Regions from separate parts of the Mesorhizobium sp. L-8-10 genome, predicted to be linked through region 2. Evidence: riboswitches for the same ligand, from Rfam matches in the RefSeq annotation. Region 2 holds a riboswitch; the other holds the start of a gene.
The links. A riboswitch is a leader RNA that binds a small molecule or an ion and turns the genes downstream of it on or off. The one in region 2 is predicted to bind S-adenosylmethionine.

Region 1: linked by a shared signal. The riboswitch ahead of JN280_RS35560 (O-succinylhomoserine sulfhydrylase) and the one ahead of metA (homoserine O-acetyltransferase MetA) in region 2 are both predicted to bind S-adenosylmethionine.

Annotation. Positions count from the first base shown of each region.
Region 1 is NZ_AP023263.1:7,632,902-7,647,790, forward strand. It holds gene JN280_RS35525 (histone deacetylase family protein) at 1-624, shown strand, start outside; gene JN280_RS35530 (DUF6460 domain-containing protein) at 629-892, opposite strand; tRNA gene JN280_RS35535 (tRNA-Gly) at 1,019-1,092, shown strand; gene JN280_RS35540 (hypothetical protein) at 1,128-1,736, opposite strand; gene JN280_RS35545 (dipeptidase) at 1,928-3,103, shown strand; gene JN280_RS35550 (cytochrome c3 family protein) at 3,205-4,083, shown strand; gene JN280_RS35555 (2'-deoxycytidine 5'-triphosphate deaminase) at 4,311-5,396, opposite strand; SAM riboswitch at 5,693-5,769, shown strand; gene JN280_RS35560 (O-succinylhomoserine sulfhydrylase) at 5,814-7,010, shown strand; gene JN280_RS35565 (hypothetical protein) at 7,141-7,401, opposite strand; gene JN280_RS35570 (DUF5681 domain-containing protein) at 7,398-7,832, opposite strand; gene JN280_RS35575 (CDP-alcohol phosphatidyltransferase family protein) at 8,224-8,829, opposite strand; gene apaG (Co2+/Mg2+ efflux protein ApaG) at 9,195-9,587, shown strand; gene JN280_RS35585 (Hsp33 family molecular chaperone) at 10,231-11,238, opposite strand; gene argF (ornithine carbamoyltransferase) at 11,357-12,268, opposite strand; gene JN280_RS35595 (aspartate aminotransferase family protein) at 12,282-13,478, opposite strand; gene JN280_RS35600 (GcrA family cell cycle regulator) at 14,343-14,855, shown strand.
Region 2 is NZ_AP023263.1:1,233,818-1,248,706, reverse strand. It holds gene hisA (1-(5-phosphoribosyl)-5-[(5-phosphoribosylamino)methylideneamino]imidazole-4-carboxamide isomerase) at 1-632, shown strand, start outside; gene JN280_RS05675 (Uma2 family endonuclease) at 655-1,197, shown strand; gene hisF (imidazole glycerol phosphate synthase subunit HisF) at 1,207-2,001, shown strand; gene JN280_RS05665 (phosphoribosyl-ATP diphosphatase) at 2,085-2,408, shown strand; gene coaA (type I pantothenate kinase) at 2,431-3,390, shown strand; gene JN280_RS05655 (alpha-ketoglutarate-dependent dioxygenase AlkB) at 3,406-4,026, opposite strand; gene lysM (peptidoglycan-binding protein LysM) at 4,191-4,709, opposite strand; gene arfB (alternative ribosome rescue aminoacyl-tRNA hydrolase ArfB) at 4,805-5,242, opposite strand; SAM-I-IV-variant riboswitch at 5,355-5,459, shown strand; gene metA (homoserine O-acetyltransferase MetA) at 5,504-6,421, shown strand; gene JN280_RS05635 (nitroreductase family protein) at 6,515-7,183, opposite strand; gene JN280_RS05630 (phosphoenolpyruvate carboxykinase) at 7,273-8,883, opposite strand; gene JN280_RS05625 (response regulator transcription factor) at 9,248-9,949, shown strand; gene JN280_RS05620 (sensor histidine kinase) at 9,970-11,751, shown strand; gene JN280_RS05615 (HPr kinase/phosphorylase) at 11,803-12,258, shown strand; gene JN280_RS05610 (PTS sugar transporter subunit IIA) at 12,422-12,823, shown strand; gene JN280_RS05605 (HPr family phosphocarrier protein) at 12,820-13,122, shown strand; gene ahcY (adenosylhomocysteinase) at 13,616-14,889, shown strand, end outside.

The sequences.
Region 1 (14,889 bases), 2.1 Mb from region 2:
CTGGCCTCCGCCGGCACCGTGCTCGCCGCCCGGCTGGCACTGGAGCACGGCATCGCCTGCAACACGGCCGGCGGCAGCCATCACGCGCGACGCAGCCAGGGCGCAGGCTTCTGTACCTTCAACGATGTCGGCGTGGCGGCGTCGCTTCTGCTGGCAGAGGGCGCGGCCGAAAACATCCTCGTCGTCGACCTCGACGTCCATCAAGGCGACGGCACAGCCGACATCTTCGCCGGCGAACCACGTGTCCTCACCTTCTCCATGCATGGCGAACGCAACTACCCCGCCCGCAAGATCGCGTCCGACCTCGACATCGGCCTATCAGACGGAACCGGCGACGAAGCCTATCTCGCGACACTGCGCGACGCGCTGCCGGCGCTGGAACGGCGATCGAGGCCGGATCTCGTCTTCTACAATGCCGGCGTCGACCCGCATCACGCCGACCGGCTCGGCCGGATGGCGCTGACGGATACCGGCCTGCGCGCCCGCGACCATATGGTCATCGCGCATTTCCGCGAGCGCGGCATCCCGGTCTGCGGCGTGCTGGGCGGCGGCTATTCGAACGACGCCGCGGCCGTGGCGGAGCGCCACGCCACCATGTTCGAGGTGGCGGCGGACTTTGTGTGACGGGTCAGCGCCGATAGCTCATCAGCCGCAGGATCAGGAAGGCCGGCACGACCACGGCCGCGCCGAGCAGGAAGTAGCCGATGAACGTATCCAGCGCCGCGAAACCCATGTTCCAGATGCGCAGGAAGAAATCGCGGATGCCGTAGACCACGTCCATCGGCGACCAGCCGAAGGCGCTCATGACGAGGCCGACAATGAAGGAGACGACAACCAGCTTCAGCAGCACCCTGCCCGGCGTGTCGCCGAGAAACCGCGTCAATGCCGACATGCCAAATCTCCGCATCCTGTTCCCGCGCCCCGAGATACGCGTTCGCCATGCCGGCATCAAGGCGCGGTTCCGGCTCCAGCTTTTTGCATTGCCGATATCCTGGCCTCATGCTAGGCAGATGCCCGCGCGGGTATGATGTAATGGTAGCTTGTCAGCTTCCCAAGCTGAACGCGCGGGTTCGATTCCCGCTACCCGCTCCAGCAGTTGCTGATACGTCATTTCAGCCACGGATCGTTCAGACCAGCAGCGCGCGCCCGAGCCGGTAGTTGTCGTCCGACGGATAGGCGCTGACGACCACCGAGTTCGCGCCCTGCGCGGTGATCACCAATACCGCCCATTGCAGGCCCGCAGTGCCGATGCCGCCGCCGCCGGACTTGGTGCCATGCCGGTCGATCGACCGCGCGACGAAATCCGGAAACAGCACCGTCTGCACATCGGTAAAGTGCAGGAAGCGGCCGGCGACACCGCCGTCCCGGTATTCCGCATTCGCGTTGCCGATACATGTGATGATCAGCTTCGCCATGTCGTTCGTCGTCATCGAGTCGGTTTTCGTGAACGACTTGTTGACCACATGCTTCCCGAGCTGGCTCGGCTTCTTGCCCTTGTATTGGGCGTGGACCTTTCCCTTGTACTTGTCGCTCAGGTCCTTGAACTCGGCTACGCTATGAATCGTCCGCTTGTTTACCGCCTCGAAATAGCCTTTCGTCGTGTTCTGGCCTGTCGCGGCTGCGAAGGCAGCCTGCTTGGACATATGGTCGGTGAATGCATGACCCGCGATCTGGCCGATGAAGGCATTGGTCGTGGCATTTGCTAGAGCATTCACAGCAGCCTGGGCCGCCAGCAACTGGACCATCTCATCCCTCCATCCTCTTCAGCTACCATAAGTCGCCTCTGCGACGAACGACAGCCTTGGGGTACGTTGTCCACCGACCCCCGAAAGCGGCAGGCACAGGCGGTTCCATACGTTCCCGCTATCCGCGCTCAAGCGTTTCGGCGATGATCCCCAGGCGAATCGTCGCTGGTGCGGGGAGATTTATGAAACGCGGTATCCGTATTCTCGCCTGGGCGCTCGCCTTGCTGGTGGTGGCCGGGCTCGGCTTCTTCTTCTTCGTGCTGCCGGCACAGGTCGAAGCGGCGATGAACGGCGTCCTGCACCCGCCACCCTATGCCGCCTCCGACAAGGCCAGGGCCCTGCACGGCACGATCGAGGTGGCCGACCTGCATGCCGATCCCCTGCTGTGGGGACGCGACCTGACGGAACGCGGCACACGCGGCCAGGTCGACATTCCGAGGCTTTCGGAAGGCAACGTCGCGCTACAGGTCTTCTCGGTGGTGACCAAGTCGCCTCACAATCTCAACATCGAGGAGAACGACGACGATAGCGACGACATAACGCTGCTCGCGCTCGGCCAGCGCTGGCCGCCGCGCACCTGGTTCAGCCTCAAGGAACGCGCGCTCTACCAGGCCGCCCGGCTGCACGACATGGCGGCGCGCTCCGACAACAAATTCGTGCTGATCAAGAGCCGGGACGACCTCGTACGCTTCCTTGAGCGGCGCAAGGCGGAACCCAACATCGTCGCCGGCCTGCTCGCCATCGAGGGCGCCCATGTGCTCGAAGGCGATCCGGCCAATGTTGATGTCATGTTCGACGCCGGCTACCGCATGATGTCGGCCGCGCATTTCTTCGACACGGAAATGGGCGGGTCTGCCCATGGCATGGAAAAGGGCGGGCTGACCGAGAAGGGCCGCGACATGATCCGGCGCATGGAAGAAAAGAAGATGATCGTCGACATCGCCCATGCCTCGCCGGTGCAGATCGACGACGTGCTCGCGCTGGCCACACGACCGATCGTGGTCTCCCACACCGGCGTGAAGGGCACATGCGACAACCGCCGCAACCTGAGCGACGACCAGTTGCGCGCCGTCGCGAAGAATGGCGGGCTGGTGGGCATCGGTTTCTGGGAGACGGCGATCTGCGGAACGGATGCCGCGGCCATCGCCAAGGCTCAGCGCCACACCGCCGACGTCATCGGCATCGACCATCTGGCGCTCGGCTCGGACTTCGACGGCGCGGTCGCGACGCCCTTCGACGCGACCGGGCTGGTGCAGGTGACCGACGCGATGATTGCGCAAGGCTTCACCGACGAGGAGATCGGCAAGGCAATGGGCGGCAACCAGATCCGCTTCCTGCTGGAGAACCTGCCGGATTGAGCGACGGACGTCACATCGATCGGCCGTCATAAGGCGGAGGTCGACTGACACTCCGGCATCGGGCATGATGCGGGCAGCCTCATCCCGATAGCTTCCGCAACATGCAGCGGTTTGTTCGATACGGTTCCCGGGCGGGTCTTGCCTCGGTTGCGGCGGCCGTCCTCTTGCTGGTCATGCAGCCGACCGATGCTGCCTGGTGGCTCGTCCGCATCCCGGGTGTCGCCGCGCTGCTGCTGGCTGCTGCGGCCGTCGCCATTCCGCCCGCTCCCCGAAGACCCACATGGCACGCGCCGCTGGGCCGACTGGCGATCGCGGCACTTTTCGCGCACATCCTGTCGGTGGTCGCGCAGGAGCCCGAAATCTGGCGATGGCTCTCGGCGGCCATGCCCGTCGAGATCGCGCTCGGGCTTGGCGCGGCGATCGCCCTGTCGATGACGCTGGCGGTACGGCGATCGCGAAGCCTGCGGCTGCGTGTCGGCCCGCCGGCGACACTGGGTCTCCACCGCATCGCCGGCCTTGTCGCCTGCGCGGCCGCGGGGGCGCATGTGGCGCTCGTGGCGGGAAGCACATTCACAATCGTCTCGCTCGTGGCGTGCGGCGTGGCCATGCTGCTCGTAGCCGGCAATCCCGCCGAACGGCATCTGCCCGCGCTGATCGTGACACTCGGTTTGGGGACCGGCGCCGCGGCGGCGCTCGCAGCCGGGCCGCTTGCGCAAACCCGCCTCGCCGGCCTGCGCGCATCTCCCGTCGATCATGCCGGTTTCTCGCATGGCGACCACGGCAGCATCGCCTGCACGACCTGCCATCACAATTTCGTCGACGGAAGCGGCAAGGAGAACTGCATCACGTGCCACAAGCGGCTCACGATCTCGGAACCGATGCGGGTCGACAGGATGTTCCACGCCTTCTGCGGCGAATGCCACCGGGAGGAGAAAGCGGCCGGCCGCAAGACCGGGCCGATCGATCATTGCATGGGGTGACATGCAGATTGAGGCGATGCGCCGGCGCGATGGCAATGTGCCTTCGCGGTGTCACTGCACATAGTCCTGAATGAGGGGCTGCTCCGGCTTTGCCGGGCGGTCGAGCACGGCGGCGAGGTCACGGCATAGATCCTCGGGTCGAGCCCGAGGATGACGAAGGCGCGGGGGATGCGTGAGGTGTCTCGGCCGGGATGGCGTGCCGGGCGCGGCGCCCCGATGCGCGGGAACTACCGGAAGTGCTTCGACAGCTTCAGGCCCTGGGCCTGGTAGTTGGAGGCGAGGTCGGCGCCGTAGAGCGCCTTGGGCCGCGCCAGCATATGTTCGTAGACGAGGCGGCCGACGATCTGGCCGTGCTCGAGGATGAAGGGCACCTCGTGGCTGCGCACCTCGAGCACGGCCCGGCTGCCGGTGCCGCCGGCGGCGGAATGGCCGAAGCCGGGATCGAAGAAGCCGGCATAGTGGACGCGGAACTCGCCGACCAGCGGATCGAAAGGCGTCATCTCGGCAGCGTAGAGCGGCGGCACGTGCACGGCCTCACGCGAGACAAGGATGTAGAATTCGTCCGGGTCGAGCACCAGTTCGCCGGCGCCACGATCATAGAGCGGCTCCCAGAAGTTGAGCACGTCCTGGGCGGCCCGCTTGTCGACGTCGATCAGGCCGGTGTGATGCTTGCCTCGATAGCCAACCAGACCATCGGCGCCCCCGGTCAGGTCGATCGACAGCGCGATGCCGCCGCCGGAGATGTTGGGCTGTTCCGACGCGACCAGGGTTTCGTCTTGATGGAGAGCGCCGAGTTCGGCTTCGGTGAGTTGGGCCTTGCCCTTGCGGAACCTGACCTGCGACAGGCGTGAGCCGGTGCGGACCACGATCGGAAAGGTGCGCGGGCTGACCTCGATGAACAGCGGCCCGGCATAACCCGCGGGCATCTTGTCGAATTCCTGGCCGTGATCGGTCATCACGCGGGTGAAGATGTCGAGCCGGCCGGTGGAGCTCTTGGGATTGGTGGACGCCGCGACATCGGCTGGCAGCGCCAGCGTTTCGAGCAGCGGCACGATATAGACGCAGCCTGTCTCCAGAACCGCACCTGCTGTCAGGTCGATTTCGTGAAGCTTCAGCCTGTCCAGCTTGTCCGTGACCTTGTGGCCGGGGCCAGGGAGAAAACTCGCGCGCGCACGATACGCCTTCTCGCCCAGGCGCAGGTCGAGACTGGCGGGCTGGATCTGGTCATGATCGAGCGGACGGCGGGAAGCAAGCGCGCCGGCCTCGAACAGAGCGGCGATCTCGTGATCGGGAAGAATGCCAGACTGACGCAAGACGAACTCCTATACCAAGGCCTGAATACTGGCGTATTCAGGCGGCCTCAATCGCCGGCGCGGCCCCTCCGGGCCGCTTGGCTTTCGCGCCAACGGGCGCGGCGCGCGGTCGCGCGCTCCAACGGTCGACAAGGTCGACCGTTGGCAATTACCCAATCACCTGGATGCTGGCGACCTCAATCGCCATAGCGGCCAATCCGCCCCGCATGACGTCCGCGCCAACATGCCTGGCACAAGGGGTCATGGACCTTTAATCACCGGCGCGATTGACGCAAGAACGCGCAAGGTCTAAAGGAGCCTTATCCCGTGGTGATTTGCCGGTCGGCTTGCAGCCACGTTAAACAAGTCGCTAAAGGGCCGCGGTGTGGACCGGTTGCGACTTTCGCGGCCGGTTTTTTTGTGTCTGGAGATAGGTCGATGGCATCGCAAGGAAAGCGCAACTGGAAGCCTCAGACGGCACTTGTCCATGGAGGAACGACCCGTTCGGCCTTCGGCGAGACATCGGAAGCGATCTATCTGACCCAGGGTTTCGTCTATGACAGCTCCGAGGCGGCCGAGGCGCGCTTCAAGGGCGAAGAACCAGGCTTCATCTATTCCCGCTACGCCAATCCGACTGTCGACATGTTCGAGAAGCGCATGTGCGCGCTCGAAGGCGCCGAAGATGCGAGGGCGATGTCTTCAGGCATGGCGGCCGTGTCTGCCGCGCTTCTGTGCAGCGCCAGGGCCGGCGACCATGTGGTGGCGGCGCGCGCGCTTTTCGGCTCGTGCCGCTGGGTGGTCGAGACTTTGATGCCGCGATACGGCATCGAGACCACGCTCGTCGACGGCACCAGGCCCGAGGAATGGGAAAAGGCGGTCCGGCCGAACACCAGGCTGTTCTTCCTGGAAAGCCCGACCAACCCGACGCTGGAGGTGATCGACATCGCCGCCGTGGCCAGGCTCGCCAACCAGATCGGCGCCAAGCTCATCGTCGACAACGTCTTCGCCACGCCGCTGCAGCAGAAGCCGCTGGAGCTCGGTGCCCATATCGTCGTCTATTCCGCCACCAAGCACATAGACGGCCAGGGCCGGTGTCTCGGCGGCGTCATCCTGTCGGACAAGAAGTGGATCGACGAGAACCTGCACGACTATTTCCGGCACACGGGCCCGAGCCTGTCGCCGTTCAACGCCTGGACCCTGCTGAAAGGGCTGGAGACGCTGCCGCTGCGCGTGCGCCAGCAGACGGAGAGCGCCGGCACGATCGCCGACCATCTCGCCGGCCACCCTGCCGTGGCTCGCGTCATCTATCCGGGCAGGGCGGACCATCCGCAGGCCGACGTGATCCGGCGCCAGATGAGCGGCGGCTCGACGCTGATCTGCTTCGAGCTGAAGGGCGGCAAGAAATCGGCCTTCGCCTTCCAGAATGCGCTCGACATCGTGCGGATCTCCAACAATCTCGGCGACGCCAAGAGCCTGGTGACGCATCCCGCGACCACGACGCACAAGAACCTCTCCGACGAAGCGCGCGCCGAACTCGGCATCGGGCCGGGCACGCTGCGCATCTCGGTGGGGCTGGAGGATGCCGGCGACCTCATCGCCGATATCGACGGCGCGCTCGCCGCGGCGCAACCATAGGGGCAGCATCAGGGACGAAGCTCCAACGTCCTCGCCCCCGCTCCAACAGCAGGAATAGTGCTCGCCGCCGGAACGTTGCCGGGCGGCGGGCAGGCAGCGTCTTCGACTGAAATCACTGCGATCGTTCGCATCAAAGCCCGTCGGGCTGCTCGCCGAAGCCGAGCAGATAGGGCGGCTCCCGATAAGGCTCCTCTGCCGGCGCCGACACGATGCAGCGGCGAATGATGAGCAGGTTGCCGGCCTTCGGGTCCAGGCCGTGGCTGCGGAGCAGTTTCCTGACGGCGGCTTCCTGCCCCTCGCCCGAGACGACCGTCACAACCCGGCGTTCCATGGATGCAGGCGGTCTCGCCGCCTCGAGCGCGGCGAGACGCGATGTGATGGCGGCACTCATTTCAAGCCGATCCTTTCCTCGAGCGCCGCGATACGCGCGACCAGTTCTCCCGTTTCGAGCGCCTTGCGCTGGGCGTCGAGCAGGCCGACGACCAAAGCCCCCTCCTCCAGTGACAACACACCGGCGGCAACCTGCCTGTTCACGCCCGATATCGCGGCAGCGAGATCGCCGGCCCTGGCCATTTCGGGCAGGTCGAACGCCACCCGGGCGCCCTTGCGGGCCGGCCAGACACGATCGAGGATGGCTCGGGCGGCTGATGTGTCGCCGCATTTGGCACCGTCGATCGTCGCGACCAGAATTGCCTCGGCCGACTGCTCGCCGAGATTGTCGAGGACAGCCAGCTTCCTGGAGCGTGAACCGGGCGGCCGTCCCTTCGGGTTACCGGACTGGCCCGGCTGAAACTGCGTTCTCCTGCTTCCTTCACCTGCCATTGCGGACCTCCTTCGTGGGCAAAAAAAGAGCCCGGTGCGACCGGGCTTGTGACGGGCTGATCCTGTAAACAACTGGGTTTTTACAGGACGGGCCTGTTTTCACCTGCAGCGCCGCAGGCGTCAGATTTGGCACCGCTATCAACGGACTATTCGTCGGAATAAGCGGGCTCGTGGGCGAGCGCATAAAGCAAACCCGCCACGAGGGGATCGGGCGGGCGCAACAGCTGCAGAGTGAAAATGTGCGTCAGAAAATCCGGGATCACAGTCCCAATGTCAATTGAATTACAGAGGGGTCATTAAGAAGTGATCGAGCATCGCCGACGACCTCTCATATCAGATCATCACGAAATCTGCTGCAGTGAGCGCCGGCTTGCCAACAGAACGCGGCCGGTCAGCGGAAAGTTTTCACCGCGAGCACGATGCGGGACAGCGCGGTGTAGAGGGTCAATGCCGCAAAGGCCCAGGCAAACCATGCGAACCAGGACGGGAACAGGCAGCACAGGGCGAAGACCAGGATGGTCTCCGTCGCCTCGGCGAGGCCTGTCGTGAAAAACAGCGACTTCGGCCCCCGGGCCTCGCTCGTCATCTTGCGCTTCTCGGCCATCACCGCATAGGCAAGAAAACTCGAGCCGTTGACATAGAAGGAAAAGAGGAGGCCGGACGCGGCGAGCGCGTTGGCCGCGGGGTCGGCCAGGGCGAAGCCGAGCGGCACGGCGCCGTAGAAGACGAAGTCGAGCACGATGTCGAGATAGCCTCCGAGATCGGTCTTGCCGCGCCTCTTCGCCACGGCGCCGTCGAGCCCGTCGCCGAGGCGGCTGAGGAGCAGCAGGAGAAGCCCCGACACAAACAGGCCGGACGCGATCGCCGCCGCCGCGGCGAGACCGACGAGGCAGGCGACGACGGTGATCGCATTGGCCGAGACGCCGGCATCGGCCAATCGGCCGGCAACGACGTCCAGCATGGGGTCGAGTTTTCGCCGCGCCCATCCGTCGAGCATGCTTCCTCCGCTGTCGTACCGGCCCGGAAATCGGAGCCGTTTCCTGGCGGCTCGATCCTTGAATTAAGTTCTGGAGCGGCGGGCACACCGGTGGAATTGGTGCGTCCGCCACTCCAGGCATTGCTTGTAGCATCGGATTCATCCCGAAACCGGTATTCGATTCCGGGTCCGATGCTCTGGTCGACGGATCGACTGAACCGGTGCCGCCAACCCCGCAGGCGAACCGCCACATTGCGAGAGCCCGTTGTCGCTGCAGTCCACCCCGGCCTATGGAAGCAATCGACGTCAAAATGCCGCTGATATGGTATGATTTTCCGCGTCGGCTGCAGGATCGGCCAGAATCACGGACCGGAGACGCAGAACTGATGTATCAGGCGGTGACGCGCAACATCGAGGTGAAGGTCGAGCCGTTCTATCTCGACGATCGTTCGGACCCTTCCGAGAACCGCTATGTCTGGGCCTATCGCATCACCATCGCCAACCATTCCGACGACTTCGTCCAGTTGCTCACCCGCTACTGGCACATCACCGACGCGAAGGGTCGGGTCGAGGAAGTGCGCGGAGCCGGAGTCGTCGGCGAGCAGCCGGAACTGAACCCCGGAGACAGCTATCAGTATACGTCGGGCTGTCCGCTCACGACCCCTTCGGGCATCATGGTCGGCCGCTACACCATGCGCAACGAGCGCGGCGAGCTGTTCGACGTCGCGATTCCGGCCTTCTCGCTCGACATTCCGGGGCTCTCGCGGACGGTGAATTGACGCGGTCATCGGTTCGCCGGCAGGCGCCTGTCCATGAAAGTGCCGGCGGAAAGCCGTTGTGCTTCAGTCGGATGGCAGAATCGGCGACGCCGCGAATTGCCCCTCATCCGGCTGCCCGTCCTCCGCAGCAGCTGCGGAGGGTGGACCGGCACCTTCTCCCCGTTTACGGCTAGGGGATGCACATATTCTCTGCGGGCCAAGACGTTGGTTACGGCCACCGAGTCGCCTACTTGCCCGTGCCTTGTGGCCCTTGCACACGGGATACCCCTCATCCGACCTCGCTTCGCGAGGCCACCTTCTCCCACAAGGGGAGAAGGTCGGAGCCTGGCTTCGCCGGCTCTGCAAATCGCCAACGTCGACGATTGGCCGGAGCGCTCCTGCAAGCCTTGCCTTCTCCCCTTGTGGGAGAAGGTGGCCTCGCCCGCAAGGGCGAGTTCGGATGAGGGGTACCTCGCGATGTGTGCATGCACTAGCCGCTTGCGGGAGAAGATCGATGTCGCCGCCGGCTTCGCCAATCTTCAGCGTTGCCGATTGAGCGCCGTCATCGCGGCAGGCGGTCTTCTCCCCGCAATGCGGGGAGAAGGTGGCGGCAGCCGGATGAGGGGCAATTCGCAGCGGTCAAAGATTGCCTCCAGAGGAACCATCACTCCGCCTTGGCGAACTCCGCGGGATCGAAGAGGTATTCGGTCGAGCAGAACTCGCAATTGACGCGGATGTTGCCGTTCTCGGTGCTCTCGACGATCTCCTCGGCGGTGAAGCTCTCGAGGATGCCGCGGATCTTCTCGCGCGAGCAGGAACATTCGTCGGCGACCGGGATGCCTGTGAAAACGCGCACGCCGTGCTCGTGGAAAAGCCGGTAGAGCAGCCGCTCGGCGCCGACCGTGGGATCGATGAGTTCGCTCGGCTCGATCGTCTCGAACAACGCAAGCAGTTCCTGCCAGGCATTGTCGGTGGGATCGTCGTCCTCATCGTCGTCACCGTTTCCGCCGGGCAGATCCGCGAGGCGCAGCCGTTCCGGCGCTTCGGGCAGGAACTGCGCCAGGATGCCGCCGGCCCGCCAATGTTCGTGTCCGGCGCCCTCGCCCGGCAGCCGCATCCTGGCCACCGACAGGCGGACATCGGTCGGAATCTGCTCGGACTGGCGGAAATAGACGCGCGCCACATCCTCGAGCGAGGTGCCGTCGAGCGGCACGACGCCCTGGTAGCGTTGCGTATGAGCACCCTGGTCGATGGTGAGCGCCAGCACGCCCTTGCCGAGCAGATCCTTCGGCGAGGCCTCGCCTGCCGCCACGGCCGCCGCCAGACGGTCCGCGTCGAAGCGCGCATAGGCGCGCAGCGCCCGCGGCGTCGCGAAATCGACGACCAGCATGTCGACCGGCCCGTCGGTGCGCGTCTGCAGGATGAACTTGCCTTCGAATTTCAGCAGCGTGCCGAGCAGCACGGTCAGCACGGAAGCCTCGGCCAGCAGGCGCGCCACCGGCTCGGGATAGTCGTGGCGGCCGAGAATCTGGTCGAGCATCGGTCCGAGCTGGACGATGCGGCCGCGCACGTCGAGCGGGCCGACCTCGAAAGGCACGACATGGTCGTCGCCGGCAAATCCGAATTCGCCGAGTTTGGGCTGCTGTTCAGTCACGATCGCGGTTTCCGGCATGGTTGTTCTCCGGCGCGCCGCGAGGGCATCTTCGAACGCCGTCCGCGTCCGGAAAGAACCTGCGCCACGCCATCTTTTTGGGGTGATGGGCCTGACATAGGCATCACCCCCTCGCCGTTCAAGCGCCGAGGCACCAGGCGAGCACGGCCTTCTGAGCGTGCAGCCGGTTCTCGGCCTCGTCGAAGACCACGGAGTTCGGGCCGTCGATCACCTCGTCGGTGACCTCCTCGCCGCGATGCGCGGGCAGGCAATGCATGAAGAGCGCATCGGACCTGGCCTGCCGCATCAGCGCGGCATTGACCTGATAGGGCATGAACACGTTATGGCCGCGGGCGCGATGCTCCTGGCCCATGGACACCCAGGTGTCGGTGACGACACAGTCGGCATCCCTGACCGCCGCTTCGGCGCCGGGGGTAAAGGCGATCTCGCCGCCGTTGTTCCTGGCCCAGTCGACAAATTTCTGCTCGGGCTCGCTGCCTTCGGGCACCGCGACATTGACCTTGAAGCTGAACCGCGCCGAAGCTTCGAGCAGCGAATGCAGCACATTGTTGCCGTCGCCCGTCCAGGCGAAGGTCTTGCCGGCGACGCTGCCGCGATGCTCCTCATAGGTCATGACGTCGGCCATGAGCTGGCAGGGATGCGTATCGTCGGTGAGCCCGTTGATGACAGGCACGGTGGCGTGCTCGGTCAGCTCCAGCAGCCGCGCATGGGCGGTGGTGCGGATCATGATGATGTCGACGTAACGCGACAGCACCTTGGCGGTGTCGGCGATGGTCTCGCTGCGGCCGAGCTGCATCTCGGTGCCGGTGAGCATGATCGTCTCGCCGCCGAGCTGGCGCATGGCGACGTCGAAGGAGACGCGTGTGCGCGTCGACGGCTTGTCGAAGATCATGGCGAGAACCTTGCCCTCGAAGGGGCGGCTCAGCTCGCCCGCCTTGAGCCGGCTCTTGCGCGCCGCGGCGTCGTCGAGGATCGCGCGCAGTTCCGCCGCCGATAAGGTCGACAGGTCGGTGAAATGACGAATGCCCATTCAGCGCCTCCGATCAGCTCGCCGCGGGGGCCGGGAGCTCGGCGAGATGCCCGGCCGCGGCCCTGATGCGCGAGAGGCCGTCGCGTATCTCCTCGTCGGAGATCGTCAGCGGAGGCAGGAGCCGAACGACGTTGTCGCCGGCCGGCACGGCGAGCAGATTCTCGTCGCGCAGCGCCATATTGACCCTGGTGTTGGGCACGCGGCATTTCAGGCCGAGCAGCAGGCCGGTGCCGCGGATGCCCTCGAACACGTCGGGGAACTCGTCGGCAACGGCGGCGAGGCCCTGCTTCATGAGCAGCGCCTTGCGCGATACCTCGTCGAGGAAGCCCGGAGCCAGAACCACGTCGAGCACGGCATTGCCGACCGCCATGGCGAGCGGATTGCCGCCGAAGGTCGTGCCATGCACGCCGGCCGTCATGCCCGATGCGGCCGCGTCGGTGGCGAGGCACGCGCCCATCGGGAAGCCGCCGCCGATGCCCTTGGCGATCGCCATGATGTCGGGCGCGACGCCGCTCCACTCATAGGCGAACAGCTTGCCGGTGCGGCCGACGCCGCACTGCACCTCGTCGAAGATCAACAACAGGCCGTGCTTGTCGCAGAGATCGCGCAGCCGCTTGAGCGAGGCGGCCGGCACCGGGCGCACGCCGCCCTCGCCCTGCACGGGCTCGATCAGGATCGCCGCCGTCTCGGGCCCGATCAGTTTCTCGGCGGCATCGATGTCGTCGAAGGCGACCTGGTCGAAACCTTCCACCTTCGGGCCGAAGCCTTCCAGATATTTGGCCTGGCCGCCGGCCGCGATGGTGGCCAGCGTGCGGCCGTGGAAGGCGCCTTCGAACGTGATGGTACGGAAGCGCTCCGGACGGCCGTTGACGAAGTGGTAGCGGCGCGCCGTCTTGATCGCGCATTCCAGCGCCTCGGCACCCGAATTGGTGAAGAACACCTTGTCGGCGAAGCTCGCCTCGACGAGGCGCTCGCCGAGGCGGCGCTGGCCGGGTATCTCGTAGAGATTGGACACATGCCAAAGCCTGGCTGCCTGCTCGGCAAGCGCTGCGACCAGATGCGGATGGCTGTGGCCGAGCGAGTTGACGGCGATGCCGCCGGCGAAGTCGAGATATCGCTCGCCGCTTTCCGTGACCAGCCAGACGCCCTCGCCTCGCTCGAAAGCCAGGGGTGCGCGAGCAAAAGTCTCGTAAAGCGCCGAACCGCTCATTCTCTGTCACTCCGGAAAGATGAGGGAGCCGAGCGGCTGGCGTGCCGACCAGACCCCTCCGGCAGCCTGGAAAGTAAAAGGCCGCCCAAAAGGCGGCCGTTGCTGACATATCCGTTTTTTCCGGCCCGAAGTCAACGAAAAGGTGGCCTGCGGGAGGAGGCACGAAACCGCGTGCAACCTGCGCAAGAGCGCCTTGCAATCCTCGCGGCAAGATCGGAACGACCGTCCGCGATGAAGGGGCGCGGTGTGCATCGGACCTCATGTTGGGCGACCTGCCGGTGCCCGCGTCCGGCCGGGCGCCGCGGCGATCGTGGCGGGCGGACTGCTGCCGGCTCAAGGACGCAAGATGATGCGATCCCGCCACAACAGGGCCATATCCGGACTTCATCGGCATCGCAGCACGGCCGGCCCGATCCCTTGACGTCGAAAGCAACAGACCACAAATGATTGTTATCCTTGGCGGGCTCCGTGCCGGCTCCCCATCCGCAAGATCGACTTCTGCGACCGCGGACAGCGAAGATCGCCGGCGATCGAGCGCGGCGGCGCCGGGAAGGCCTGAAAGGCAACGCTCGCTCCCGCGCCGGACGGGACGGCGCAAGGAAGCGGCCAGCTCGGCGGCTCCAGCCTCGCGCCAGCCTGTTGTGACAGACTGACAAGGCAAGTTGGGGAAAACTGCGAAAACCGAGTCAGGCTGCCAAAGCGACTCTTGTCACGGAGTCAACCGATAGAGTAGGTAGAAGGCAAGAAAAAAACTAGATTTCGTGCGGCGACCCTAGTCACTGGAATATATGTGGTATCGCGCCGGCTGCGGTCGGTTGCGAGTGGATTCCGGATTCACCGTACGCAGCTTCAGGAGCATGTTCCATGTGGACTGACGAACGCGTCGAACTCTTGAGAAAACTGTGGGCCGAGGGCCTGAGCGCCAGCACGATCGCAGCGCAGCTCGGCGGCGTGAGCCGCAACGCGGTCATCGGCAAGGTGCACCGGCTGAAGCTGTCGAGCCGCGGCCGGTCGGCCGCCGCCCCGACCCGCCAGAAGAAGGCGCCGGCCGCCACGCCCGTCACGAAATCGGTGACGCGCACGACGACGGTGACCCGGCCGGTCACGGTCTCGGTCGGCGCGACCGCGCTGCAGGTGCAGTTCGAGGCCGCGCCGGTGGCGCGGCAATATCTGCGCCCGCAGGAAGAGGTGGTGGTGCCGATCTCGCGACGGCTCAAGCTGGTGCAGCTCAGCGAGCGCACCTGCAAATGGCCGAACGGCGATCCGCTTTCGGAAGACTTCAGCTTCTGCGGCAACGACTGCGCCGACACCGGGCCATATTGCGGTTACCACTCGCGCATCGCATATCAGCCGGCCGCCGAGCGCCGCCGCCGATAAGGCCCGCCAGGAACGGAGGGCGCCCCGTCGTCCG
Region 2 (14,889 bases):
AGGGTTTCGACTGGCTGCATGTGGTCGACCTGAACGGCGCCTTCGAGGGACGCTCCGTCAACGGCAAGGCAGTCGAGGCGATCTTGGCGGCAACGAAGAACCCGGTTCAGCTCGGCGGCGGCATCCGCAGCATCGCTCATGTCGAGAACTGGCTGGACAAGGGCCTGGCGCGGGTGATCCTCGGTACGGTTGCCGTGCGCGACCCCGAGCTGGTCAAGGAAGCCTGCCGGCTCTTCCCGGGCAAGATCGCCGTCGGCATCGATGCGCGCGGCGGCAAGGTGGCGGTCGAGGGCTGGGCCAAGGCGTCGAAGCTCGGAGCGGTGGAGCTGGCGAAGAAGTTCGAGGGCGCCGGGGTGGCCGCTATCATCTATACCGATATCGACCGCGACGGGGTTCTGTCCGGCATCAACTGGGAAGCTACGATCGCCCTCGCGGACGAAGTCTCGATCCCCGTCATCGCGTCGGGCGGGCTGGCCTCGATCGCGGATATCGTGCGCATGACCATGCCGGACGCGAAGAAGCTGGAAGGCGCCATTTCCGGCCGCGCGCTCTATGACGGGCGCATCGACCCGGCCGAGGCGCTCGCCATCCTGCGCGGCGTTTCAAAACCGCCACGCGGCATGCTAGATTGAGGCGATGAACGTTCAGTCCAAAATGCCGGCTACTGCGGACGAATTCCTGCGCTGGAACGAAGGGCGCGAGGGCAGGAGGGAGTTCGTCAGGGGGAAGGTCGTCGAGATGATGATCAACGTCACGCGTGCCCATGCGCGGCTCGCCTTCCGGCTTTCCATGCAATTGGGACGGCAGCTCGACCCCTCCAGATATGACATCGGAGCGGGCGAATTCGCGGTCAGGACCAAGGATGGAATACGCTTTCCGGACGTCTATGTCGATCGCGCCTTCGATACGTTGCAGGATCTCGCGGCGAGGGAGCCTTTGTTCGTCGCGGAAATCCTGTCGTCGTCTTCCTATATCAAGGACTTCGGCGAAAAGGTTGCCGACTATACCGGCCTGTCGACGCTCCGCTATTACCTCGTCCTTTCGCAGGACGAGCCGCGCCTGTGGCTCTGGTCGCGCGATGCTGCCGGCGCCTGGACGGGACCGGCTCAGATCGCCGGCCGGGGCGAAGTCGTCGTCCTCGGCGATTTGGACGTGTCGATCGATGTCGGCGAGCTCTATAGCGGAATCGAGAACTGAAGCGCCTTCATGACCCTCAAATCCCGCGTAATCCCCTGTCTCGATGTCAAGGACGGCCGTGTCGTCAAAGGCGTCAATTTCGTCGATCTGATCGATGCCGGCGATCCGGTCGAGGCAGCGAGAGCCTATGACGCGGCCGGCGCCGACGAGCTCTGCTTCCTCGACATCACGGCGTCGTCGGACAATCGCGAGACCATCTTCGACGTCGTCGCCCGGACGGCCGAGCACTGCTTCATGCCGCTCACCGTGGGCGGCGGCGTCCGCCAGGTCGCCGATATCCGCAAGCTGCTGCTTGCCGGCGCCGACAAGGTATCGATCAACACCGCGGCGGTGAAGAACCCGGACTTCGTGGCCGAGGCCGCGGACAAGTTCGGCGACCAGTGCATCGTCGTCGCCATCGACGCCAAGAAAGTATCGGGCGCGGGTGAAGGAGATCGCTGGGAGATCTTCACCCATGGCGGGCGCGAGCGCACGGGCATCGACGCCGTCGAGTTCGCGCGGAAGGTCGTCGCCCTGGGGGCCGGTGAGATCCTGCTCACCTCGATGGATCGCGACGGGACCAAGGCTGGATACGACATCGCGCTGACGCGCACCGTCGCCGACGCGGTTCGCGTGCCCGTGATCGCCAGCGGCGGCGTCGGCACGCTCGATCATCTGGTCGAAGGCATCCGCGACGGCCATGCCACGGCGGTTCTGGCCGCTTCCATCTTCCATTTCGGAACCTATTCGATCGCCGAGGCCAAGGCACATATGGCCAAAGCCGGGCTCGCCATGCGACTCGACTCCGTTCCCCCGACGCATTAGATCGGACCGAAAGCGGAAAACGACATGCGTATCGGTCCAACCGTCGCGCTTCACCACACGACCGGCGTTCGAGGGGCGCGCCCATGACAGCATTCTCACTGGCCGACCTCGAAAGGATCGTCGCGGAGCGGGCGCAGTCCGGCGATGCCCAGTCCTGGACGGCCAAGCTCTTCCGGTCGGGCATGGAGCGGGCGGCCAAGAAGCTCGGCGAAGAGGGCGTCGAGACCGTGATCGCGGCTGTCGGCGGAGACAAGGCCGCGCTTGTTTCGGAGAGTGCTGATCTCCTCTACCATTGGTTGGTGGTCCTGGCGATCGCCGGCATCCCGCTCGACGACGTCATGACGGAGCTCGAGCGGCGGACCGGCCAGTCCGGGATCGCCGAAAAGGCATCGCGCAAGCACGGCTGAACTGACGAGGGGTCGCGCATTGATGGATCAGCTTGTTCGAACCGAGAAGTACTCACCCTACAGATTCTTCTCGGCCGAACGATGGGCGGAGTTCCGGGCCGATACGCCGCTCACCCTTACCGCCGACGAAGTTCGCAGGCTGAGCTCTCTCTATGATCCGATCGACCTCGACGAGGTCCGCAGGATCTACCTCTCGATGTCGCGCCTGCTGTCCTACCACGTGGAGTCCAGCCAGCTTCTGTTCCATCGCCGCAAGCTCTTCTTCAATGCCGACAATGTGGTGAAGACACCCTTCATCATCGGCATGGCCGGGTCGGTGGCAGTCGGCAAGTCGACCACGGCGCGCGTGCTGAAGGAGCTTCTGGCCCGCTGGCCGTCGAGTCCGAAGGTCGATCTCGTCACCACGGACGGCTTCCTCTATCCGAATGAGGTGCTGCGCCGCGAAAACCTCATGGAGCGCAAAGGTTTCCCCGATTCTTACGATGTCGGCGCGCTGCTGCGTTTCCTGTCGGCCATCAAGTCCGGCCAGCCAAACGTACGGGCGCCGATCTATTCGCACCTCACCTATGACGTCATGCCGGGCGAATTCGTCACCATCGATCGGCCGGATATCCTCATCTTCGAGGGCCTGAACGTGCTGCAGCCGCGCGAACTGCCGAGGGACGGCAAGTTCGTACCTTTTGTCTCCGATTTCTTCGACTTTTCGATCTATATCGACGCCGAGGAGGAGTTGATCCACAATTGGTACATCGCCCGCTTCATGCGGCTGCGAGAGACGGCCTTCCGTAATCCTCAATCCTTCTTCCATCGCTATTCGCAGCTTTCGGAAGACGCCGCCCGCGCAATCGCCGAAGGGCTGTGGAGCAACATCAACCTGAAGAACCTGCGGGAGAACATTCAGCCGACGCGCCCGCGCGCCGACCTCATCCTGAGGAAAGGCGTCGATCACCTCGTCGAGGAGGTCGCTCTCAGGAAGCTCTGACGCCGGGCTGCACGATCATCGTCCGGACAGAGTCACGCGCCTAAGCGTGAGGTTGATGCGCCCGCCATTCTTGAGCAGGGTCGAGGTCGACGGGTAGATGCGGTCTACGCCGTGGAAGGCCAGCCGTCCTTCGCCGCCGAGCACGACGAGATCGCCGCTCTTCAACTGGAAGGATATTGTGCGGCCGTCGCGCCGTGTCTGCCCGACACGGAACAGGCAAGTGTCGCCGAGCGAGATCGAGACCACGGGAGCGGCAAATTCCGCTTCGTCGCGGTCCTGGTGCAGGCCCATTTTCGCATCCTCGCTGTAGAAATTGACGAGGCATGCCTCGGGTGGGTGCGGATAGCCGGAAACCGCTTCCCAGATCCGCAGCAGGCGATCGGGGATCGGCGGCCAGGGTTGGCCGGTCATCGGATGCGTGGCCTGGTAGCGATAGCCGCGATCCTGATCCGTCACCCAGCCGAGCGTGCCGCAATTGGTCATGCGCACGCTCATCGGCTTGCCGGTGCGCGGCATCACCGGCGTATAGAGAGGAGCATTCTGGACGACGTCGCGTATTTCGGCGACGAGCGCCTCCTGCGCCTCGCGGTCGAGGAAATCCGGCATGTGCCTGACGCCCTTCGGCAGAACCTGCATGGTGTCGCTCCCGCTATGCCAATAGGCCTGGATGTCGACACATCCAGGCGCGGCGCGTAGTCGCGCGCCGATTTCATCGGCCGCTCGCATTACTCTCGGGTCAATCAGAAACGGCGGCCCGAGGCCGCCGTGCTGCAGGCTTTGTGAGACGGCCGCCACCCGTTTCAGGCTTCGGCGAGATCCGGGATGCGCAGCACCTGCCCCGGATAGATCTTGTCCGGATGCGTCAGCATCGGCTTGTTGGCCTCGAAGATGATGTTGTTCTTGGCGCCCTTGCCCTTGCCGTAGTGGTGTTCGGCGATCTTCCACAAATTGTCGCCCTTCTTGACCGTGTAGAAGACCGGCTGTTTTGCCGGCGTGGCCGCCTTGACCAGGGCCGTCATGTCCGCATTGGCGTCGAGTTTCAGCCCGGAATCCGGCGCGACAACCTTGAGTTCGCCGGCCTCGACCTTGGTGATGCCCAGCGTATTGCCGACGGCGATGACCGCCTTCTCGAAGACGGACTGGTCGGAGACGACACCCTTGAGGATCGCCTTGTCGCCCTGGACCTCGACTTCCACCTTGTCCGTGCCAAGCTTGTAGGAATCGAGTTCCTGCTTCAGCTCTTCCGGCTTCGGCGCCTCGTCGTCACCGCCGAAGCCGAGCTTCTTGCCGACATTCTTCACGAAATCAAACATGCCCATGGCAGGTTCTCCTCTTGCCGCATGAAATCGCGCCCGACTGTTGCATCCGCCCCCGCAAATTGGAAGGCAGGAAATCTGCCGGCCGCGGCGAGCCGTCATTCCCCGTCGACGCGGCCGCGCAGCTTCTTGACTGTCGACCGCCCGGCCTTGGATTTCAGCCGGCGCTCGACGGCGCCCTTGGACGGCTTGGTCTTCTTGCGCGGCGGAGGCGGCGGCTCGGCCGCCCTGGCGACGAGCGCGGTCAGCCGCGCCCTGGCGTCCGCCCGGTTCTGCTCCTGCGTGCGGAAGCGCCCCGCCTCGATAACGACGATGCCTTCCTTGGTGGCGCGCTGGCCGGCAAGCCTGATCGTTCGCTCGCGCACCCTGTCCGAAAGCCCTGCCGCATTGCGGGCGTCGAAGCGCAACTGCACGGCGGTCGCTACCTTGTTGACGTTCTGTCCGCCCGGTCCGGAGGAACGGATGAAGGTCTCGGTGAGATCGGCCGGGTGAATCACGGCATCCGCGGCGATGATGATCTTGTCGTCGAAGTTCATGCTGCAAGTGATGCCGCGACCCACCGAAAAAGGAAAGGGCCGCCATGCGCGGGCGGCCCCTGCGGCAGCGCGGCAGGTCCATTGAAATTTCGCGCGGCGCCCGCTAGATGTGTCGCCACATCAAGAGTTGGGCCGACGCCCAACGCCAACCTGCTCCCCGGGCAAGGTGGCGCTCCCCAGGGAGGATGTGGCCGAACCGGCAACCAACGGGTCACGCCACAGCGTCTGTCCTACTCGCCGCAACTGAAGGACAGCAGGCAAATGCCGATAAAGATACCTAACGATCTTCCCGCCCGCGCCACACTGGAAGCGGAAGGCGTGATGGTGATGCGCGAGGCGGATGCGATCCGCCAGGACATAAGGCCGCTGCACATAGCCCTGCTCAACCTGATGCCCAACAAGATCAAGACCGAGACGCAGATCGCCAGGCTGCTGGGCGCGACGCCGCTCCAGGTGGAGCTGACGCTGGTGAAGATGACCAATCACGTCGCGCGCAATACGCCGAGCGAACACATGATATCGTTCTACCGCGACTGGGAAGCGGTCCGTTCGGAGAAGTTCGATGGCTTCATCACGACCGGCGCCCCGGTGGAGACAATGCCGTTCGAGCAGGTGACCTACTGGGATGAGCTGCGTCGCGTCTTCGACTGGACGCAGACCAATGTCCACAGCACCTTCAACATCTGCTGGGGTGCGCAGGCCGCGGTCCACCATTTCCATGGCATGCCCAAATACCAGCTGCCCGAGAAGGCGTTCGGCGTCTATCGTCACCGCAACCTCGCACCGGCCTCCCCCTATCTCAGAGGGTTCTCCGACGATTTCTCGATCCCCGTCTCGCGCTGGACCGAAGTCCGCCGCGAGGACATCCCGCAGGACAGCGGCATGGACGTGCTGATGGAATCGGACGAGGCGGGCCTGTGCCTGCTGGATGATCCGGTCCACCGGTCGCTCCATATGTTCAACCATATCGAGTATGATTCCGGCTCGCTCGGCGACGAATATTTCCGGGATCGCGCCGCGAACAAGCCGATCGCGCTGCCGCGGAATTATTTCCCGAAGGACGATCCGGACCGGCGTCCGGAGAATCGCTGGCGCAGCCAGGCCCACCTGCTTTTCGGAAACTGGATCAACCAACTTTATCAGACGACGCCTTTCGACATCTCCCGGATCGGAGAATAGGAGCCTTGAGCCGGGGGAGCCGATCAGTTTACCGGGCAGAACCGGGCTGGCATGCGGCCCGGCGGGTTGACCGAGCCGCTTGGTCGGTGGCTGCTATTCCCGCCAGACGATGACTTCGTCGGCCCGCTTGCGTGCGATGTCGGGAACCTGAGCATCTTCGGCCGGGTAGCCGGCGACGAGCAGGATCAACGCTTTCTCGCTTTCCGGCCGGCCGCAGATGGCGTTGAGGAAACCCATGGGCGACGGAGTGTGGGTCAGTGTCGCCAGGCCGGCATTGTGCAGGCTGGCGATCAGCAGGCCCGTCGCGATGCCGACCGATTCCGGCACGTAATAGTGCTTCGTGCGTTTGCCGCCCGGGCCGACGCCGTAGCGCTGCGCGAAGATTGCGATCAGCCAGGGCGCCGTTTCGAGAAAGGGCTTGTTGGCGTCGGTGCCGATCGGCGCCAGCGCCTCCAGCCATTCCGTGGAGGCCCGGCCGGCATAGAAGGTTCGCTCCTCCTCTTCGGCGGCCAGCCTGATTTCGTGCTTGGTGGCCGGGTCCGCAATACACACGAAGGTCCAGGGCTGCTGGTTGGCGCCGGATGGTGCCGTGGCCGCCGTCATGACGCATTGTTCGATCAGGGCACGCGGCACCGGCCGGTCGGAAAAGTCGCGAACGGTGCGCCGCCGCGTCATCAGCTCGCGGAATTCGAGCGCCCGCTCGTTCATCTCGTCCGTCGGGAGCTCCCGAAAGGAGAGCGGCACTTGTCTGTTGTGTTTCATGGCATCCTCCACGGTCCGGATGCGCCATTCCGGCGAAAAAGAAAAGGCCCGGACGTGCCGGGCCTTTCGAAGAACGATTATATGGCGACCTACTCCGCTGCCTCCAGGACGCGCGGCGCGGCACCCAGCACGCTGGCGTCGACATGGGCTTCGAACTTGCCGAAATTGTCGACGAACATGCCGACCAGGCGACGGGCCTGGTTGTCGTAGGCGGCCTTGTCGGCCCAGGTCGAGCGCGGGTCGAGGATCGCCGGATCGACGCCGGGCACGGCGACCGGCACGGCGAATCCGAAATTGGGATCGGTCCTGAATTCAGCGCCCTTGAGGGAGCCGTCGAGTGCGGCTGCAAGCAAAGCCCGCGTCGCCTTGATCGGCATGCGCCTGCCAGTGCCGTAGGCGCCGCCGGTCCAGCCGGTATTGACGAGCCAGCAGTCGACGCCGTGCTCGGCGATGAGCTGGCGCAGGAGATTGCCGTATTCGGACGGATGGCGCGGCATGAAGGGTGCGCCGAAGCAGGTCGAGAAGGTCGCTTCAGGTTCGGTCACGCCACGTTCGGTGCCGGCGACCTTGGCCGTGTAGCCCGAAAGGAAGTGGTACATGGCCTGCGCCGGCGTCAGCTTTGCGATCGGCGGCATGACGCCGAAAGCGTCTGCGGTCAGCATGATGACGTTCTTCGGATGACCCGCCCGGCCCGTAGCGCTGGCATTGGGGATGAAATCCAGCGGATAGGCGCAACGCGTGTTCTCGGTCAGGCTCCCGTCGTCGAAATCGGGCTGACGCGCGTCGTCGAGAACGACATTCTCGAGCACCGTTCCGAAACGCTGCGTCGTGGCATGGATCTCAGGTTCGGCCTCGGCCGACAGGCGGATCGTCTTGGCGTAGCAGCCGCCCTCGAAATTGAAGATGCCGTCCGGCCCCCAGCCGTGCTCGTCGTCGCCGATCAGGGTGCGCGACGGATCGGCCGACAAGGTCGTCTTGCCGGTTCCGGACAGACCGAAGAACACGGCCGAGCGGCCATCGTCGTCGACATTGGCCGAGCAGTGCATCGGCATCACGCCCCGCGCCGGGAGCATGTAGTTGAGCGCGGTGAACACCGACTTCTTCATCTCGCCGGCATAGGCGGTGCCGCCGATCAGCACGATCATGCGGGTCAGGTCCACGGCGATCACGGTCTCGGTGCGCGTGCCGTGGCGCGCCGTGTCGGCGCGGAAGGACGGCAGGTCGATGATCGTCATGTCAGGCACGAAGCCGGCCAGCTCCTCGGCTTTCGGCCGGATCAGCAGGTTGCGGATGAACAGCGAGTGCCAGGCGAATTCGGTGATCACGCGCGTGGGCAGGCGGTGGGCCGTATCGGCGCCGCCGACCAGATCCTGCACGAAAAGATCCTTGCCCTGGGCATGCGCCAGGAAGTCGGCGAGCAGCGTGTCGAATTGCTCCTGCTCGATCGGCTTGTTGTTGTCCCACCAGACATGCGGGTCGGTCCCGGCGTCGCGCAGCACGAACTTGTCCTTGGGGGAACGGCCGGTGTGCTGGCCCGTGTAGGCGACGAGCGCGCCCTGCGCCGTGACCCGCGCCTCGCCGCGGCGCAACGCTTCCTCATAGAGTTCGGCGGCACCCAGATTGTAGTGCACGGTACCCGGATTGCCGATTCCCGCCTTGTCGATCCCGCAGGCGGGATTGCGTTTGCCGATCTCGTTCATACTCGCTCCCAAGCCTATAACGCTGGACCTGTCCGGGCGGTTGCCGGACCTCGGAAAATAGCCTCCAGAAGGGGGCACAAAAATGGTGAGAAACAGAAAAGGTCAGTGATTTCAAATCATTAATCGATTTAAAATATTCAAAATCGTTTAAACCGTTTATATCTGTAGAAAATCTCGGCGGCCTGCCCAAGGAATGGGCGCAGTCGGTCGTCTCAATAGGCGGTCGAATTGTGGCCAGGTCCTTGGCGGAAGCACTTGCCGCCTGGAAGCCGAGGGCCTATGCCACATTTTGTACCTAATTTGTACGCCAATAGCCCCTTCCTCACGATGGAAGGGACACCCGCTTATGAGGGAGCCGCTTGACATGGCAACAATCGCGCTTGTCGACGACGATCGTAACATCCTGACGTCTGTTTCGATCGCGCTCGAATCGGAAGGGTACCGCGTCGAGACCTTCACCGACGGGGCCTCCGCCCTCGAGGGGCTTACCGCACGGCCGCCGAATCTCGCGATCCTCGACATCAAGATGCCGCGTATGGACGGCATGGAGCTCTTGCGCCGGCTGCGCCAGAAGACCGATCTTCCCGTTATCTTCCTGACCTCGAAGGACGACGAGATCGACGAGCTCTTCGGCCTCAAGATGGGCGCCGACGACTTCATCCGCAAGCCGTTCTCACAGCGCCTGCTCGTCGAGCGGGTCAAGGCCGTGCTGCGCCGCGCCAGCGCCCGCGACGCCGCCGCCAAGGCGCCGAGCCAGCAGGCCCGTTCGCTGGAGCGCGGCCAGCTCGTCATGGACCAGGAGCGGCACACCTGCACCTGGAAGGGCGAGCCGGTGACGCTGACGGTCACGGAGTTCCTGATCCTGCATTCGCTCGCGCAGCGCCCCGGCGTGGTGAAAAGCCGCGACGCGCTGATGGATTCGGCCTATGATGAACAGGTTTATGTCGACGACCGGACGATCGACAGCCACATCAAGAGGCTGCGCAAGAAGTTCAAGGCCGTCGACGACGATTTCGACATGATCGAAACCCTCTATGGCGTAGGATATCGCTTCCGCGAGGCGTGAGGGCCGGGAAACGCTAGCCGATGGCGGTTGATGCAGAGCTCAAGAAACCGGTGATCGCTGTGAAGCGGGCCGTCCGGCGGCCCGCCCATCTGGCGCGGGTGACGGTTCCGCTGCGCCGCTTTCTCGGCCACCACATCTTCTCCAGTCTCACCCGGCGCATCCTCTTTCTCAACCTTGCCGCGCTCGGCGTGCTCGTCGTCGGCATCCTTTATCTCAACCAGTTCCGGGACGGACTGATCGACGCGCGGGTCGAAAGCCTGATGACCCAAGGCGAGATCATCGCCGGCGCCATCGCCGCCTCGGCGACGGTCGAGACCGATTCGATCAGCATCGATCCCGAGAAGCTGCTGGAGCTCCAGGCCGGCGAAAGCCTGGCGCCGGGCTCCGATCAGCTCGACAGCCTGGACTTTCCGATCAATCCCGAGCGTGTCGCGCCGGTACTGCGCCGTCTTATCTCGCCGACCCGCACCCGCGCGCGCATCTACGACCGAGACGCCAACCTGCTCCTCGATTCCCGGCATCTCTATTCGCGCGGCCAGATCCTGCGCTACGACCTGCCGCCGATCCAGGAGGAGGAGCCCGACCTGTTCGAGCGCGTCCAGAAGTTCGTCTTCGACTTCTTCCGCAACGGAGACCTGCCCGTCTACAAGGAGCAGCCCGGCGGCAACGGCGCCGCCTTCCCTGAAGTGCTCAACGCGCTCACCGGCAGCCCCGCTACGGTCGTCCGCATCAGCGAGCAGGGCGAGCAGATCGTCTCCGTCGCTGTCCCCGTCCAGCGTTTTCGCGCTGTTCTCGGCGTATTGATGCTCAGCACGCAGGGCGGCGACATCGACAAGATCGTGGCGGCCGAACGCAAGGCGATCCTCCGGGTGTTCGGCGTGGCCGCGCTTGTCAACGTGGTTCTGTCGCTGCTGCTCGCCTCGACCATCGCCAACCCGCTGCGGCGCCTGGCCGCCGCGGCCGTGCGCGTTCGGCGCGGGGTCAAGAACCGCGAGGAGATCCCCGATTTCTCCGACCGCCAGGACGAGATCGGCAATCTGTCGATCGCCGTGCGCGACATGACCAACGCGCTCTATGCGCGGATCGAGGCGATCGAGAGCTTCGCGGCCGACGTGTCGCACGAGCTGAAGAATCCGCTCACTTCGCTGCGCAGCGCCGTCGAGACGCTGCCGCTCGCCAGGAACGAGAATTCGCGCAACCGGCTGATGGAGATCATCCAGCATGACGTGCGCCGCCTCGATCGGCTGATCACAGACATTTCCGACGCTTCCCGGCTCGACGCCGAGCTGGCGCGCGAGGACGCCGCCCGGGTCGACCTGAGGAAGTTCGTCACCGATCTGGTCAATGTTTCCCGCGAGGCGAGCCGCCACAAGAAGGCGGTCGAGATCGAGTTCCGCGCGTCCAGGCTGCCGCAGGGCGTGAAGGGTTATTTCGTGGTGGGCCACGACCTTCGCCTGGGCCAGGTCATTACGAATCTGATCGAGAACGCCCGTTCCTTCGTCCCGGATGAAAACGGCCTCATCACGATCTCGTTGTCGCGTGCCGGCAAGCACAACGTCATCACCGTCGAAGACAACGGGCCGGGCATCCGCGCCGAGAACATCGACCGCATCTTCGAGCGCTTCTACACCGACCGTCCCGCCGGGGAGGCCTTCGGCCAGAATTCGGGACTCGGCCTGTCGATCAGCCGCCAGATCGTGGAGGCCCATGGCGGGACGCTCACGGCCGAGAACATCTCAGGCACAAAGCCGGGCGACATCAAGGGCGCCCGTTTCGTCGTCACTCTTCCGGCCGAAGGATGATCGCGGATGATGTGCCCGGCGCATGATGCTTTTCGCCCTTCGCGGTAGCTGATGAGGGCCGGCAACATTCACGCCACGGCCGTTCTGCTGGGCGACCGCGGCATCCTCGTCCAAGGTGATTCGGGTTCGGGAAAATCGACGCTGGCGCTCACCCTTGTCGCTGAATCCACCCGCGCCGGCCGTTTCGCGCGGCTGGTGGCCGACGACCGGGTGCTGATCGAGGCGATCCGAGGACGGCTCGTGGCGCGCCCGCCCGGGAGCATCGCCGGCCTTGCCGAAGTCCACGGGCTCGGCCCGCGTGGGATGGAGCATGAGGGCGCGGCCGTCATCGATCTGGTGGTCAGGCTTGTCGAAAAGCCGTCGGCGCCGCGTTTCCAGGAAGACAGGCGGATAGCCTTGGCCGGCCTGAGCCTGCCGGCGCTCGATCTCGAAGCCCGCAACATTGCCGCATCAGCAGCCGTGGTCCTGGCCTGGTTGCGTCAGCCACCCATGTCGGGGGATGGCTGAGGCATATGCGTGACACTCTGCGGCAAAATGGCTCAAGCAAGACCAATTTTGGGCTTGTCAACGGAACGCGCGTCGACAAGATAGCGCTCCTGCCGCGCGGCGAGGGCCGTAATCGGACGAGAAGATGCGCCCGCGAGGGGCGCCTGACGGGAGCCAAAGCAGAATGATCGGACTCGTGCTGGTCACGCACGGTCAGCTGGCCGAGGAATTCCGCCACGCCGTAGAACATGTCGTCGGACCGCAGGAGAGCTTCGAGACCGTCTCGATCGGCGCCGACGACGACATGGAGCAGCGCCGGCAGGACATCGTCGACGCGGTCGCGCGTGCCGATACCGGCGCCGGCGTGATCATTCTCACCGACATGTTCGGGGGCACGCCTTCCAACCTGGCCATCTCCGTGATGGAGGCGGGCCGGATCGAGGTCATCGCCGGCATGAACCTGCCCATGCTGATCAAGCTTTCCGGTGTGCGCAAGGGCGACAACATGGCCCAGGCGCTCGACGAGGCGCAGATGGCCGGCCGCAAATACATCAATGTCGCCAGCCAGTTGCTGACGAGCAAATGAGCGGTGAACAGGTGCTGGCCAAGGACCATGGCATAACCCGCGAATTCCTGATCGTGAACCAGCGCGGCCTGCATGCGCGCGCCTCGGCCAAGTTCGTCCAGCTCGTCGGCAGCTTCCAGTCGGACATCCACGTGGAGAAGGACGGCATCTCCGTCGGCGGCACGTCGATCATGGGGCTCATGATGCTGGCCGCATCGCCGGGCTGCACCATCAAGGTGACGGCATCGGGACCCGACGCCGACGAGGCGATGGATGCGCTCGAAGAGCTGATCGCTTCGCGCTTCGGCGAGGAGATCTGATACCCAACGGTCGATGAAATCGACCGTTGGAGCGCGCGACTGCGCGGCCCAAGCCTGTCGGCGCGCCGCGCGTCCACTTGGATGCGCAGGACGCTCTGACACTATTGAGTGCCGTATCGCGCTTTCCGAAAATCGAACGCGATTTTCGAGCCGATGCGGTAGCATCGTAAGCCGAGTGCCCGCCCGCAGAGAACGCGACGGCGATTGAGCCGGGTGGATTGGGCGGCATCCACCTCACTGGATGCCCCAGGCATCCGCGCCCTTTGGTAGGGCCCGCCGGGAGGCTCACACCTCCGCGACATATGCACGAATAAAGATTTCTTTATATCCCATTGTCGAAATCGGGGCGATCTGCTAGTCAGACGCCATCTCGCGCCTGCCGGATCCGCTTGAACGCACCTTGGCGCGCGGGGCATCGGGGGCGGATACGCATGACGGTTCCCGGTCGTGCCGGTGCCCGACACGTGAGACAGAGCATTCATGGAGAACTGCCGTGGCAGCCAAGGACTACGTCGTCAAAGACATTTCGCTGGCCGATTGGGGCCGCAAGGAAATCGAGATCGCCGAAACCGAGATGCCGGGCCTGATGGCTTGCCGTGAGGAATTCGGCGAAGCCAAGCCGCTCAAGGGCGCCCGTATCTCCGGTTCCCTGCATATGACCATCCAGACGGCCGTGCTCATCGAGACGCTGAAGGCGCTCGGCGCCGATGTCCGCTGGGCGTCATGCAATATCTTCTCGACCCAGGACCATGCCGCGGCGGCGATCGCCGAAGCCGGCATCCCTGTCTTCGCCGTCAAGGGCGAATCGCTCGAAGAATATTGGGAATACACCGACAAGATCTTCCAGTGGGCCGACGGCGGCTCGTCGAACATGATCCTCGATGACGGCGGCGATGCCACCATGTACATCCTCATCGGCGCGCGCGCCGAAGCCGGCGAGGATGTATTGTCCAGGCCCGGCAGCGAGGAAGAGGAGATACTCTTCGCCCAGATCAGGAAGCGCATGGCCGCGACGCCGGGCTTCTTCGCCAGGAACAAGCAGGCGATCCGCGGCGTGACCGAGGAGACGACGACGGGCGTCAACCGCCTGTACCAGCTTCAGAAGAAGGGCCTGCTGCCCTTCCCTGCGATCAACGTCAACGACAGCGTCACCAAGTCGAAGTTCGACAACAAATATGGTTGCAAGGAATCGCTGGTCGACGGCATCCGTCGCGCCACCGACGTCATGATGGCCGGCAAGGTCGCCGTGGTCTGCGGCTACGGCGACGTCGGCAAGGGCTCTGCCGCCTCGCTCAAGGGCGCCGGCGCGCGCGTCAAGGTCACCGAGATCGATCCGATCTGCGCGCTGCAGGCCGCGATGGACGGTTTCGAGGTCGTCACCCTCGAAGATGCCGCCCCGACCGCCGACATCGTGATCACCACGACCGGCAACAAGGACGTCATCACCCTCGATCACATGCGCCAGATGAAGGACATGGTGATCGTCGGCAATATCGGCCACTTCGACAACGAGATCCAGGTCGCCGCGCTGCGCAACCTGAAATGGACCAACATCAAGCCGCAGGTCGACCTCGTCAATTTTCCTGACGGCAAGCGCATGATCCTGCTTTCGGAAGGCCGCCTGCTCAATCTCGGCAACGCCACGGGCCATCCGAGCTTCGTCATGTCGGCGTCCTTCACCAACCAGGTGCTCGCCCAGATCGAGCTCTGGTCGAAGCCGGGCCAGTACGAGAACCAGGTCTATGTGCTGCCGAAGCATCTCGACGA